3 regions of the Dehalogenimonas loeffleri genome follow, and region 2 is predicted to be linked to each of the others. Evidence: riboswitches for the same ligand, from Rfam matches in the RefSeq annotation. Region 2 holds a riboswitch; each other region holds the start of a gene.

Region 1 (4,763 bases), 650 kb from region 2:
AAACCGTAAATCGCCACCTTAAGCATCACCCCGGACATCAGTGCCGAGATATTTGATGGTGCGGCGGCATGGGCAAACGGCAGCCATTTGTGAAAGGGCATTACCCCGGCTTTGGTGCCGAACCCCACCAGGAAAACCAGAAAGATAATGCCGGCGTTAACCGGCAGCAATCCTTCAGCGGCGGTGATGTCCAGCGTCCCGGTGTAAAGATTCAGCAGTAGCGCCCCCAGCAACAGGAACAAAGTGGAAAACTGAGTCATTACCAGGTAGTAGATGCCGGCCTTGGGCGTTTCCGCGTGGTCTCGTTCGTAGAGCACTAAAAATAAAGAGCTCAACGACATTATTTCCCAGAAGAAAATGAAGGAGAAAAAATTGGCCGAAGCCACGGTCAACGCCATCGCCAGAATAAAAGAAGCCATGGCTGCCGCCATGAAATTTCGTTGCCGGTTGGTGCCGGAGTGTTCCATGTATTTGAATGAATAAATGGCGACGCAAACGGCCACCAGTGCGATAATCAGGATGAAAAAGGCCGCCAGCCGGTCCAGGTGGAAGGAAATAGTTAGCGAGGGCGTCAGTTGATAAAGTTCCAGATACAGGCTTGAGTCCGCGGCCAAAATCAAGCCGGACGAAATTAACCAGGCCAGGCACCCGGTTATTATCAGGAGCAGCGATGCCTGACGGCGTTTCAGCCCGGACGTTTCCCTGCCAAACACAGCCGCAATGGCTGCCAGCAGAAGAAACACTCCCCCGGTTAAAAAAAGCCCCAGTATCATTTTATTAATGTCCAAAGGGTAGAAAACAGAAGGAAGCCCTTGGAGGACTTCCATAAGTACTACCCGGCTATACAGCCCTGCTTATGAATCTAATGACTAATATTTTATGCTCACCCATTAGCCTTGTCAAAAGGCCTGCATCAATGCCGATTCCTGTTCACTAGAATCCGGGGTTCCTAAAAGTTCGTATTCGGTTCACTTGACTACCACCCTTAAATCACTTAAAATGCCCTCCAATTGAATATCGGGCGTACGGTGCTCGCAAGAGCTTAATAGGGAAGTCCGTGTAATTCGGATACGGTCCCGCCGCTGTAACTGGTGACGAACCCGGCAAGCAGCCACTATCTCTGGAAAAAGATGGGAAGGCGCCGGAAGTAGGCTTGAGCCAGAAGCCAGAAGACCTGCCGTAGCATATAGCCCGCGAGGAAAAGTTCGGGAGAAGGTAAATCCCTGAACCACAGAAGGTTCGGGGATTTTTGTATTATCCCCGGCCTTAACAGGTCCGGGGATTTTTTATTGGGGGAAATAATGAAAGCGGCAATTCTATCAGGCCCCAACATGCTGTCGGTCAACCACCTCAGCCGGCCGGTTTGCCCGGCTGGAGGGTTGCTGGTAAGGGTGGTCTGCTGCGCCATCTGTTCCAGTGACGCCAGGATGGTGCTCAAGGGCCATCAGGGATTGGTTTACCCCAGAATTCCCGGTCACGAACTTTCCGGGGTGGTGGATGAAAGCCGGAATAGCTGTTTTGTTCCGGGTGACAGAGTTCAGATATACCCCGGGTTGAGTTGCGGTCACTGTTCCGCCTGCCGGCGCGGCGAACCCCGCCGTTGCATTTCGTTAAAGACCATGGGGTTCTCCGCTGACGGCGGTTTCGCCGAGTATATTTCACTTGAGGAGAGTTCCATTACTTCAGGCGGAGTCAATCTCATCCCCCGGAATGTCAGCGACAGTCAGGCCGCGTTAAGCGAACCTCTGGCCAGTTGTATCAACGCCCAGGAGAAGGCCAGAGTCGGGCAAGGCGACACGGTGCTGATATTGGGAGCGGGCCCCTTGGGCCTCCTGCACAGCCGTCTGGCCAGGCATCTTGGCGCCGCCAGGATTCTTATTACCGAGATAGATGACCGTCGCCTGGAATTGGCGGGGGAATTAGCCCAGGCGGACAGGGTCATCAACATCGGTATGGAGCGAATTCCCCAGGTGATTTCAGACGAAACCGGCAGCCGGGGCGTCAATGTTATCCTTCTGGCCTCCAATGCATTGCCGGTTGTTAATCTGCTTCCCCTTCTGGTTGAAGGCGGGCGATTATCGCTGTTTGCCGGCATCAGTAAAGATTTGAGTTTTGAGCGGTTTGATATCAACCAGATTCATTATCGCGAATTAGAGGTAACCGGGGCCTTCGGTTCCACTCCGGCACAAAATACCACCGCCCTGGACTTGATTGCCGGCGGCTTTCCGGTTGAAGACCTGATAACCAAAACACTGAGTATTGACGAAATAAGTGCAGGAATTGAGCACACCAATGACCACCAGGGGCTGCGGGCTATGGTCTGTTTCAATGCGTAAAAAATAAGGAGGATATTATGGAAAACAAAGAATTCGGTGCCCGGATTTCACGCCTTATCGGCAAAGGCAACCTCACTCGCCGGGAAACCCGGGAGATGTTCGATGAGCTGATGACGAACTCTCAACCGGACTTACAGCAGGGGGCCTTTCTGGCAGCCTTATCCGCTAAGGGCGAAACATCTGAGGAGATGGCCGGGGCCTGGGAAGCTATTTACGAGATGGATACGGTGAAGGCATCACCTGTCACCCCCAAACCGCTGCTGGAAAACAGCGGCACCGGCATGGACACTTTCAAGACGTTCAATGTCAGCACCGGAGCGGCGCTGGTATCGGCAGCTGCGGGGAACTACATGGCTCGCCACGGAGCCCGGGCCCTGTCTTCACGTTGTGGCACCATAGATCTGGTTGAAGCGCTCGGCGTGGACGTGGAATGCCCGGCGCTCATGGTCAAAACCAGCGTGGAGCAATGCGGCATCGGGATTTTCAACGGCATGAGCGCCCGGATCCACCCGCAGGCTTTATTCAGGATTCTGTCGCAGATCCATTTCGGCAGTACGCTTAACATCTCGGCGTCTCTTGCTAATCCTGCGCTGCCGCACTACGGTGCGCGCGGTGTCTTTGCTCATGGCATGGTGCTGCCGGTGGCTGAACTCATGAAAGTAATTGGTTACACTAACGCCCTTATTTTCCACGGGTCCAACGGTAAAGGACTGGGACTGGATGAAGTCTCAATCCTGGGTGAAACGATTTTTGCCGAAATCAAGGATAACCGGATTACCACCTTTACCATGACACCATCTGATTTTAATATTGCCGAGGCCGATGACAGCGAACTGGTACCGGGAGACCTTGAGACCGAAGCCGCCATGATGGTCCAACTGCTGGCAGGCAAACTGGGTGGTGCCCGGGAGGACATGGTGGCCGTGAACGCCGCCCCGCTGCTGTATCTCGGCGGACAGACGTCCACTATCGTTGAAGGCTATAAGGCGGCAAAAGAGATAATCGCCTCCGGCCTGGCTCTGGCGAAGTTGCGACAATGGGTGAGTTGTCAAAACCAAAATCCGGCAAACGGGTCGGCTACACTGAATCAAATCATTGAGAGGGTTGAGAAAGCATTACCCGTGCAATAAGAGCTATCATTCACACCGGACCAGGTAATCCCGCATAAAACACATAAACCTTTGGCTTAGGCGCAGGTCTAAGCCAAAGGTTCACCCGGTTATCTCTGAGTGCCCGCAGCATAACCGATTGTCTGTAAAGAACTGGTTATTTCCCCCAGAATTACCGGGTCATCAATCGTCGGCGGAACAACATAAGCCTGGCTGTCGGCGATTTTACGCATCGTACTTCTCAGTATTTTGCCTGACCGGGTCTTCGGCAGCCGTTTTACCACCGCCACATTTCGCAGATAGGCAAAAGCCCCAATCCTGTCTCTAACCATACTTATGAGTTCCTGAACAATAATACCGGGAGCCTTGGTCACTCCGTTTTTCAGCACCACAAACCCCAGAGGAATTTCGCCGCGCAGACCGTCCGCCACCCCGATAACGGCGCACTCTGCCACTTCATCATGAGAGGCCAGTATCTCTTCCATAGCCCCGGTAGAAAGGCGGTGTCCGGCAACATTAATCACATCATCTATCCGGCCCATGATGTAGATATATCCGTCCTGATCAAAATATCCTCCGTCGCCAGTGAGATAGAAACCCGGATAATGCTCCAGATAAGATTCCTTGTATTTCTGGTCATTTTGCCAGAGTGTTGTCAGGTTGCCCGGGGGTAACGGGAGTTTGATGGCAATAGTGCCCTCTTTTCCCCGGGGCAGCACCTGTCCTTCTTCATCCATGACAACGACCTGATAGCCCGGCACCGGTTTCGTCGGAGACCCGGCCTTAATCGGCAAGAGTTCCAGGCCGACACAGTTAGACGCAACCGCCCAACCGGTTTCGGTTTGCCACCAGTGGTCTATCACCGGCACCTTCAGGAGATTACTGGCCCAGTGATACGTATCCGGATCAAGTCTCTCGCCGGCTTGAAACAGATATTTGAAACCGGCAAGATCATATTTTTTCAGGTACTCACCGTTCGGGTCTTCCTTCTTGATGGCCCGCAATACGGTCGGCGCGCAAAATAACACTTTAACGTTATGCTGCGAAATCACTCTCCAGAATGCGCCCGGATCGGGGGTCCCAATCGGTTTGCCTTCATACAGCACCGTAGTACAGCCGTATAACAACGGGGCATACACGATGTAAGAGTGGCCTACGACCCATCCCACATCAGACCCGGCCCAGAATACGTCACCCGGCTCTACGTTATAGATGTTCTTCATGGTCCACTTTAATGCGACAGCATGCCCGCCGTTATCCCGGACGATCCCCTTTGGTATGCCGGTAGTCCCGGAAGTATAGAGAATATACAGGGGAT
Region 2 (4,763 bases):
TCAGTCGCTCTAAAAATTTCAGGGTCCTGTCGTATAACTCATGGAAACTTTCTCCATCAGGAAAGCATAGATCCTGACTTCCTAGCTGCCAGCTTTCGGCAACATCGGGGAACTGCAAGCGGGCATCATTGAACGTGAGCCCTTCAATAAGCCCAAAATTAACTTCATTTAATTCCGGTGCCTTCACGACAGTTACGCCATGCACGCCAGCGATAGTATTTGCCGTTTTAACTCCGCGTTTCAAAGTACCGGAGTAGATGGCATCAATTTTAATTTCCGCAAAGGATTGTTGCAGTGCTAAAGCCTGCTGCTGTCCCTTTTCGGATAAATCAATGTCCGTTGCGCCATAGCATTTGCCGGAATCATCAGTGGCTGTATCACCATGTCTAACCAGAATCAATTTCAACCTTAAACTCCTACAACCAACTGTTGAAAGAGAATAACACGACTAAAACCAGAACGGCAAACTCGCTAAACTCGTTTATCGTGCCGTAGCTATCACCGGTTAACCCTTGAAACTTGCCTTGAAAAAAGCGGGATAAAGCAATGGTTAGCAACCAGATAAATGCGAACAGCACCAAACCCCGCCAGCCCCCTGCCAAAACCGCGATGATCAATGCCGTTACACTTGCCATCAACAAAACAGCACGGCCGGAACCATCCTTCAGGGATTTTCCCATACCCTGTTCCCGGGCATAAGGAAAACTAAAGACGGCATAAACCATCGCCCATCGGCTGAGTACCGGCATCAAGACCAACGCTGAATACATAACATTATCAGGCAAACTAAGTAGCGCGGCATATTTCAGCAACAGCAGCACCACCACCACGACAACGCCGATGGCGCCGACTCCCGGCTCTTTCATTATCTGTTTGCGTCTTTCGGGTGAACGATGCCCTCCTGCCAAACCATCAAAGGTATCCACCACTCCATCCAGATGCAAGCCACCGGTCAGCATGACCATACTTCCCAGCAGCATAGCATCTACCAGCAGTTCCGGCAGGAATTGGCTGTACAGCCAGTACAGCGCGCACAGAATAGTCCCTATAAGCAGACCTATAACAGGATAATAAACCAATGACCGGGCAAATTGCTCCTGACTTAGGGGACGGTCCCATTCTTCTTTATAAAACGGGACTGGTACGCTGGTTAAAAAACGCCAGGCTGCGAGAAAAGACTTCATTTATGCCTACTCCTCATTATAAGGGTTGAGCTGCTCTTACTCGGATTCCGAAACGCCGGCTTCGCCGAATGTTGCCATTTCCGCCAGTATTTTAGCGGAAGTCTCAGCAATAAAGATACCTATGGCGGCTCCGGTACCTTCACCTAATCGCAAGTCTAGAGTAACAATGGGCTTTAGACCCAATTTTTCGGCCATAATACGATGCCCTGGTTCCACCGACAAGTGTCCAAGCAGCATATAGTCTTTGGCTTGTGCGCATAAACCTTCGGCGATAAGTGCCGCTGCTCCGGAGATAAACCCGTCAACAACCACCGGTACCCCGCGGGCGGCGGCACCCAAAATTACCCCGGCAATACCCCCGATTTCAAAACCACCAACTTTGGCTAACACGTCCAGTGCGTTATTAGCGTCCGGGTCGTTAAGAGTAATGGCCTTTTCAATCACGCCGATTTTATATTCCAGCTGTTCGTCAGAAAGTCCGGTGCCTCGCCCGGTGACATTTTTTACGCTTTGGCCTGTCATAACGGCACAAATAGCCGCTGAAGGTGTGGTGTTGCCGATGCCCATATCCCCGGTACCCACAATATCCAGCCCTTTATCAATTTCAGAATTAATCACCTCAATTCCGGACTCAATCGCTTGAATAGCCTGAGCCTCAGACATAGCGGGGCCCCTGGCGATATTTGCGGTACCCCTGGCAACTAGTTTATTGACTATGGGAATTTCCGCTGGCAAATCTCCGGCTACCCCCATGTTTACAACCACTACCCTGGCCCCGATCTGACGGGCAATTACATTGATTGCCGCACCACCGTTGACAAAATTCAGCACCATTTGCGGGGTAACTTCCTGGGGATAATTCCCTACTTTTTCAGCAACCACTCCGTGGTCCCCAGCCATGGTAACCACTGCTTTATTTTTGATTTGCGGAATAGCCTTGCGTTGAATACCAGCCAATGTAATAGATATTTCTTCCAATCGGCCCAACGCACCTTGGGGTTTGATCAAAGTATCCTGTCTCGCGGATGCCTTGCGCATGGCTTCTTTGTCCAGTGGTTTGATGGACGCCAGCGTTTTGTTAAGTAGTTCTCCCATTCCTTGACTCCTTTAATATATTTTATATGCCGCATACTTGAATAATTGACATGAATTTAAACCAAAATACTACTTAAACCAGCCGTCCCAGTGTATTTAGCCTTGCCATCTTCTTTGTTTCAATCTAAAGAAAAATCCCCAAACTGGAATCCAGTTCAGGGATATAAATGCAATAATCCCCGAACCTTCTCCGGTCCAGGGATTTACCATCTCCCGAACCCTTCCTCGAGGGCTTTAACACTACGGCAGGTCTTCTGACTTCTGGCTCAAACCTACTACCGGCGCCTTCCCACCTTCCTGTTGGAAAGCAGTGGCTGTTTGCCGTTTTCGTCACCAGTCACAGCGGCGGGACCGCATCCGACTTTCGCGGATTTCCCAATTAAGCTCTTACGAGCGCCGTAAGCCCGATATTCAATTAATAATCATTTTAATGAAGACGTTATATCATGTCAACATTTACTAACAGGAGCCTGCAGAGCGTTCACCAGTTTGCGGCATTCAGGCATAGTCCTTGGCGCGATACGCACATATTCAGAAAGCCCAAACGAAGTACAGTCACGCACAATAATTCCATTTTGCAACAGCCTGGCGCGAAATTGGGCCGCTTTTCCAACCTTCACTAAAAAAAAGTTGGTACAGGAAGACAAGGTTTTATGTCCAAGAGCTTTAATTTCAGAAAGTAGATAATCCCGATTAAGACGGATTTGGCGCTCACTGCGCTGAATGTAAGCACCATCATTTAATGCTTGTAATCCAGCCTTCTGCGCAACCGCATTAACATTCCACGGCGGTTTAACTTTATCCAAATTTTCAATAATTTCGGAATTGCCCAAGCCATAACCCAAACGTAACCCTGCCAATGCAAAATCCTTGGTCATACTGCGTATAATCACCAGATTATGGTGACGGGTCAGTAATTCAGCCGAATCCCATGAGTCGCGAGTAAAGGCGATGTATGCTTCATCAATAACAACCAGACCATCAGTGCCGACACCGTCAATTATTGCCTCAATTTCTGCCCCGGAAAGATATTGTCCTGTGGGATTATTAGGATTACAGATAAACACAACTTTCGGTTTTAATTGAATAGCAATTGCCCCACATCGTGCTGAATCAAACTTGAATTGTGTGCTTTCTTCCGCCCAATACTCAATTATTTCCGCGCCGGCAATTTGACAGGCCGTCTCATATTCACCGAAAGTCGGCTTCAAGATTAACGCCTTATTTCCAGGGCCTAAGTAAGCCTGCGCTATCAGCCGGATAATTTCCATACTGCCGGCACCGACAACAACATTATCCTCTGTCAGCTTATTCCGGGCTGCGATAAGACGCCGTAATTCGGTAGAATTTGAATCCGGATAATGGTCTATCACCACATCATTCAGGTTGAAGTTTAGGTTAAACGGATACGGGTTTGAATTTGAACTAAAATCCAAAACGTCTTCGGGTTTGATTTTTAGACGTTCTAATTCGGCAAAATCAGGCCCGCCGTGATAGCAACGTCTCAATACTGATATATTGGGCTTAGCCGACAGCAATAATAACACCCCCTGCCGCAAAACATATGACAAACCAAATCAAAGTGGCTCCATTAATCAATCTTAGTGAGTCATCAATAATCCGAGTGGTCATCAGTCTATTGGGGTCTCCAAGCTTATAATGACCTATTTTCTCAAATTGAACTTCCAGTGCGCCAGCAGCGGCAGCCATTGGCCAACCGGCATTTGGGCTTTCGGTTTTACAATTATCGCGACGGGCGATTTCCAGCGCACGACGCGCTGACATACCGCTAATAACAGATGACAATATGATCAAACCGGCGGTGATACGCGCGGGTATAAAGTTAAGCACATCATCTAACCGAGCCGGAAACTTTCCAAGAAATTCGTACTTGCCGCGGTAGCCCACCATGCTGTCAAAAGTGCTTACCACCCTGAATCCCAGTGCTCCAGGTACACCGAAAATAAGAAAATAAAACAACGGCGTAACCACACTGTCGCATAAGCTTTCTGAAACGGATTCCGCAGTAGCTGATACTAAATACGGCTCAGATAATTTTGACGTGTCCCGGCTTACAAGTCCCCTCAGATCAAACCGTGCTTCACCCAGCTTCCCTGACTCTAGCTGTTTTTTGATGCCTAACGCTGTTTTACGTAAATAGAAAAAACAAAAACTGACTTTTAAAAGTAAACCCGCAACCGCTATAAACAACCAATAATTAATATCTTTCAGCCAATCCAGAAACAATATTAAGGCAATGACCACCCCTGCAGTCAGCAATAAGGTTATAACAATACCGTAAATAAACTGATAGACTTTCCCCCCAATAAATGCGAAGCGTTCTAAAAAAGAAATCGCCTTACCCACCCAGGCCACGGGATGAACCTGGTTAGGAGGATCACCAATAGTGAATTCAATCACCAAGGCGACTATCAAAATATAAATAATATCCAAACAATACCCCTTATCAATACAAAGGCTTAC
Region 3 (4,763 bases), 580 kb from region 2:
TCAGCCAATTAGTTGAGTTCCAGCGCGGCCGTTTTTAACAACAGCGTACTTCTGGTATTGATAGCCGGCTATGATGCCAATGACGGACCCGGAAGAGATGAAGATGAAGAGCACCACATCACCCAATTCTGGATTGAAGATTGGGTTGCCGGAAAAAGCTTCGAAAGCGGCTAGGATAATCCAAGCACCGACAAGAATAAATCCCGCCAGAATCCCGACTCGTCCGGTTGCGGATGATTTTGGGTTCTCGTTGCCGGTCATTAGCCTGCGCCAGTTGAAACCGACTAATCCGCCTGCGACAAGACCGCCCAACGTGAAGAAAAAGACCAGCATATTACCTTGTTCGGTATTGATTATCGGATCTCGGGCTTCCCGCCCAGCCTCGGTTGCGGCACCACTGGCCAGCACATCGGTGGCATCGTTGATAACGCCTTCCTCCTTGGCGGGATTATTATCCGCCAGGTAAAAGGTGCCGGCGACGGCAGCGACCGCCAGCAGAATGATCATAACGTTGATGAATATATTATTAGATTTCACGGTGTTGCTCCTTGAAAGGCGGTTTTCTTGGGGGCAAAGAAATTTGACAACAATTCCGGGCGACGCTGTGCAATAGCTACCACCACTGCTGCGGTAAACAGGCCTTCAATGACACCAAGGGGCAATTGAGTTGGGGCGTAGCCAATAATCAAAGTCCGCCATAGTTCACCGAAATTGCCAACAGAAAGTCCGGAGGCTAGTTCCAATGAGGTCATGGTGTACGTTGCCCAGTCGCCTATAATGCCGGCAGCAAAAGCAGCCAAAAATAAGCTAGCCCCGAAACGCCTGGTGAGCCAGAAAACCCCGAAACCAACAAAAGAACCGACTACCGCCATTGAGATGATGTTGGCACCCAGCGTACTAAGACCGCCGTGGGACAGGAAAAGTGCTTGGAACAGCAGGGCAATGGCGCCCAGCACGGTGCTGATGAACGGTCCCAGCAAAATGGCACCCAAAGGCGTGCCGCAGGGGTGAGAGGATGTTCCGGCGACGGGTACTGGGATGGGGAATATTGAGATCAAAAAAACAACGGCCCCGACCAAACCCAATAACGGCAGTATTCTGCGGTCTTCTTTAACCCGGGTTGAGATCATCCGGACGCCGACAATCAGGAAAGGTAAAGCCAGGATATACCAGCCGATTGCCCAGGCTGCAGGTAGGAGACCTTCGGCAATATGCATTGCAGAAATTTGCTTAGGAGCGAGAAATAAAAGAGCTACGGTAGTGAGTGCCCCTTGAATAACAGACTTCCGGTTTTTATCGGAAATTTTGGTCGGTACAGGGTTAACTCGGTTTTGTATCATCTTCTCCTCCTTTTGAGACTGTATCTTTACAAAAAGAAAAACCCTTTAGCCGGCGGCCGAAGGGTCAGCGTCAATAATAAACTGGCACTATCCTTCTTCCGCGGATGCGCCCATCTAACCTAAGGCCAGGGTTCTGACTTCCGGTCGTTTAATTACCGGTTACAGCAGGCGGGACTGTGCCGGACTATTCACCGGACTTACACCTGTACGCCCGATTCTCGAGCTACCTTAGATTGTTGGGTTATTCAATTGAACTTAATTTATATCATCTGTAGTTGATTGTCAAGGACTTTAATGGTAATATTTTCACATCAATGAAGATACGCTGGAGATATCCAGTAGCAAAATCTCAGGAGGATAATGATGCCTGTCAAACAAAGCCAGTCTGCAGTAATAATTCTATCCCACGGCAGCCCAAAGGCCGATAGCGTTATTTCTATCATGACGGGATTATGTTCGCGCCTGAAACGTTACCTGGCGCCGGGCATCGAAATCCGTTGGGCGGCGATGCAGTTCAATCACCCTACCCTGGCCGAATCAGCCTCCGCCCTTTATCAAGAGGGAGTCCGGAACGTCGTAATCATGCCGTACTTCCTATATAGTGGCCAACATGTTAGCCACGACATCCCGATGATGATAGATGATATCAGTAAAGAATACCCGGATTTCAAACTAAAGTTGGCCGGTACTTTGGACCGGGCAGAAAGCCTGATTGAACTCGTTGCTGAAAGACTGGGCGCGGCCGTTCCGGAGTTGTTACCGCATTTTGATGAATCAGCAAAAGCCAACCGCCCGGAAGAGATCGAGGCTTTGTCCATGGAGATTATTGAAGCAAACCTCCCGGAACTGTCCTTCAACCGATCCGAAAGAGAAGTAGTCAAAAGGCTGATTCACGCCTCCGGCGAAATACCATTGGCTAGCAAAATCCAGATGACTGCTAACGCAGTGGATTCAGGCATCTCCGCCTTCCGTGCCGGTAAGGGCGTATTTACCGATGTTCGCATGGTCGGAGTGGGGATTAACCGGGCGAACGCGGAGAAGTTAGGGGTTCAGGTCATTTGTGCTCTGGATGAGAAAGATCTGGCCGATGAAGCCAGTGCGACTAATCAGACCCGGAGCGCCGTAGCTATTAAAAGGCTCGCCGACCGAATTGATGGCGCGATTGTGGCCATCGGTAACGCACCTACCGCTCTGTATGCGTTGCTGGAACTCGTTGACGCCGGCCAAATTCGCCCCGCCTTGGTGATCGGGATGCCGGTTGGCTTCGTCCAGGCCAAGGAGTCCAAAGAGGCACTGGTAAAGCGCAACGTCCCTTATATCACCGTTCGCGGCACCCGAGGCGGTAGCAACTTGGCGGCGGCGGCAGTCAACGCTCTTATGAAGTTGGCCATTGCTGAATAATCGTTAAATCAACACTGTGAAATCATAACCGGCTTTTTTAGATCTGAAGAGGACTCTGTGGCAGAGCGTAGGCCGTTTCTGAAGAGTTTTACCAAATAGTCAGGGGTAAAACTCGGTTCTGAGGTGGTATTGACGTTTACAATTATTATCGTGTTGATGGAACAGACTGGGAGAAGGTGTTTCTAGATATCGTTAAATATGGTGGTGGAGCTGAGGGGATTCGAACCCCTGACCCTTGCGATGCGAACGCAATGCTCTCCCAACTGAGCTACAGCCCCATGCGAAGATGGATTATAACACAACGGCTAAACGAGGATTAGATTTTCCGGCGAATCAAGTTCAAGAACAGGCGGCCGATATCGGCCGCCTGTTCTTGAACTTGATTGTTCTTTGATTTATACCTTGGGTTCTTCGCCGGGGTGGAGGCCGCGCCACCGTTCCAGCAGCGCTTCGTGAGATTCCTGATTGGCCTCGTCAGGAACACAAGAATCAACCGGGCAGATATCGGCGCACTGCTTGGTGGAAAAAGAACCAACGCACTCGGTGCACCTGACCGGGTCAATGACGTAAACAGTTTCTCCCTCGGTGATGGCGTTGTTGGGGCATTCCGGTTCGCAGGCGCCGCAACTGATGCATTCCTCGGTAATTTTGAAAGCCATTTTTCTTTTTTTAACCTCTCGCCAAATTGGTAACACCTATTATAGCTAAAAATCTCCATATGGTAAAACAGGGTATTGCGTCAGCCGTAAAAAGGTGATTTAATGGTTTCATGAACTGGTTAGATATCGTCATATTGGTTATTCTGGCACTGCTGGTATTCCGGGGGTTGACTCAGGGGCTTATCAAGTCGCTGGCCGGTCTACTGGGGCTGATTGTCGGTGTAGTGTTAGCCGGACGGTTCCATGAGAGTTTGGCCGGCAGCCTGTTCAGTTTTATTTCCAATCCGGATTGGGCCAATATTGTGGCCTATGTTGCCATTATCCTGGCCGTCTGGATTATTTTTGCCGTCATTGCCGGCATATTGACCAGGCTGGCTTCCATCGTTTTTCTGGGCTGGGTCAACCGGCTGGGCGGTGCCGTCTTTGCTCTGTTGATGGGCGTGTTTATCATCGGGGCGGCTTTGGCTGCCTGGGCTAAATTTTTCGGCGGCGATGCCCTGACGGATTCCTTTATGGCCGGCTTCCTGCTGGATAAATTCCCATTTATTTTGTCGTTATTACCGTCTCAATTTGATACCATCAAGGATTTCTTTCAGTAGGGCAGTCGGCGGGCGTCTCTAACCTTTGAAGCGCGCTGGCGTTATATCCTGTGTGATGATATTGACACCGTCGACTCTTGGGCCTAAACTTAAATCAGCATGAACTGTCCAAAAGACCACTCGCCGATGATCGTTGTTGAACATGATCAGATCGCCGTTGACTATTGCCCGGAATGCCGCGGCGTATGGCTGGATCGGGGTGAACTGGAACTGATTGTGGAAAGAAGCTGCCCGGTTGACACAACGGTTTGTCTGGAAGCCTTTTTTCATCGCCGGGAGGCCACCGTCAAAGAAGCCAAACGCCGGTGCCCTATCTGTCGGCAGACGATGCGCAAGGAGAAGATCGGTACCGCCCCGGAAGTGGTTATAGACGCCTGCGTCGTTCGGGAAGACGGTCTTTGGTTTGACGGCGGGGAGTTGCATCAGGTACTTAATCAATTGCCGGTAACAGATAATTCGCCCGCCGGCGGCATGATGTCATTTTTACGCGAAGCCCTTAAGGCCGATGCGGCCGATTAAAACGGAGGAAACAACACTATGGAAATCGTCCTGATAGTCATCCTGGTGGTCATTGTACTGCTGGTGCTGGCGCTCATAGGCATCTACAATGGTTTGGTGCGCCTGCGCAACCAGGTCAAAAATACCTGGGCGCAGATTGATGTCCAGCTTAAACGGCGTTATGACCTCATCCCCAATTTGGTGGAAACGGTCAAGGGCTACGCCAAGCATGAACGTGAAGTCTTTGAAAACGTCACCAAAGCCCG

Evidence for each region. Region 2 has a riboswitch for cobalamin ahead of cobT (nicotinate-nucleotide--dimethylbenzimidazole phosphoribosyltransferase). Riboswitches for the same ligand answer to the same signal wherever they lie in the genome.
Region 1: linked by a shared signal. The riboswitch ahead of V8247_RS04870 (alcohol dehydrogenase catalytic domain-containing protein) and the one ahead of cobT (nicotinate-nucleotide--dimethylbenzimidazole phosphoribosyltransferase) in region 2 are both predicted to bind cobalamin.
Region 3: linked by a shared signal. The riboswitch ahead of V8247_RS01945 (energy-coupling factor ABC transporter permease) and the one ahead of cobT (nicotinate-nucleotide--dimethylbenzimidazole phosphoribosyltransferase) in region 2 are both predicted to bind cobalamin.

What each region holds. Positions count from the first base shown of each region.
Region 1 is NZ_CP146612.1:931,882-936,644, reverse strand. Features, by position in the region: gene V8247_RS04875 (proton-conducting transporter membrane subunit) at 1-773, opposite strand, end outside; cobalamin riboswitch at 1,010-1,197, shown strand; gene V8247_RS04870 (alcohol dehydrogenase catalytic domain-containing protein) at 1,302-2,336, shown strand; gene trpD (anthranilate phosphoribosyltransferase) at 2,351-3,466, shown strand; gene V8247_RS04860 (propionyl-CoA synthetase) at 3,556-4,763, opposite strand, start outside.
Region 2 is NZ_CP146612.1:1,577,934-1,582,696, reverse strand. Features, by position in the region: gene V8247_RS08175 (histidine phosphatase family protein) at 1-406, opposite strand, end outside; gene cobS (adenosylcobinamide-GDP ribazoletransferase) at 417-1,184, opposite strand; gene cobT (nicotinate-nucleotide--dimethylbenzimidazole phosphoribosyltransferase) at 1,221-2,279, opposite strand; cobalamin riboswitch at 2,506-2,695, opposite strand; gene hisC (histidinol-phosphate transaminase) at 2,729-3,826, opposite strand; gene V8247_RS08155 (cobalamin biosynthesis protein) at 3,804-4,733, opposite strand.
Region 3 is NZ_CP146612.1:383,027-387,789, reverse strand. Features, by position in the region: gene V8247_RS01950 (hypothetical protein) at 1-537, opposite strand; gene cbiQ (cobalt ECF transporter T component CbiQ) at 1-8, opposite strand, end outside; gene V8247_RS01945 (energy-coupling factor ABC transporter permease) at 534-1,340, opposite strand; cobalamin riboswitch at 1,446-1,586, opposite strand; gene V8247_RS01940 (precorrin-8X methylmutase) at 1,704-2,741, shown strand; tRNA gene V8247_RS01935 (tRNA-Ala) at 2,944-3,019, opposite strand; gene V8247_RS01930 (YfhL family 4Fe-4S dicluster ferredoxin) at 3,137-3,400, opposite strand; gene V8247_RS01925 (CvpA family protein) at 3,511-3,999, shown strand; gene V8247_RS01920 (zf-TFIIB domain-containing protein) at 4,099-4,518, shown strand; gene V8247_RS01915 (LemA family protein) at 4,537-4,763, shown strand, end outside.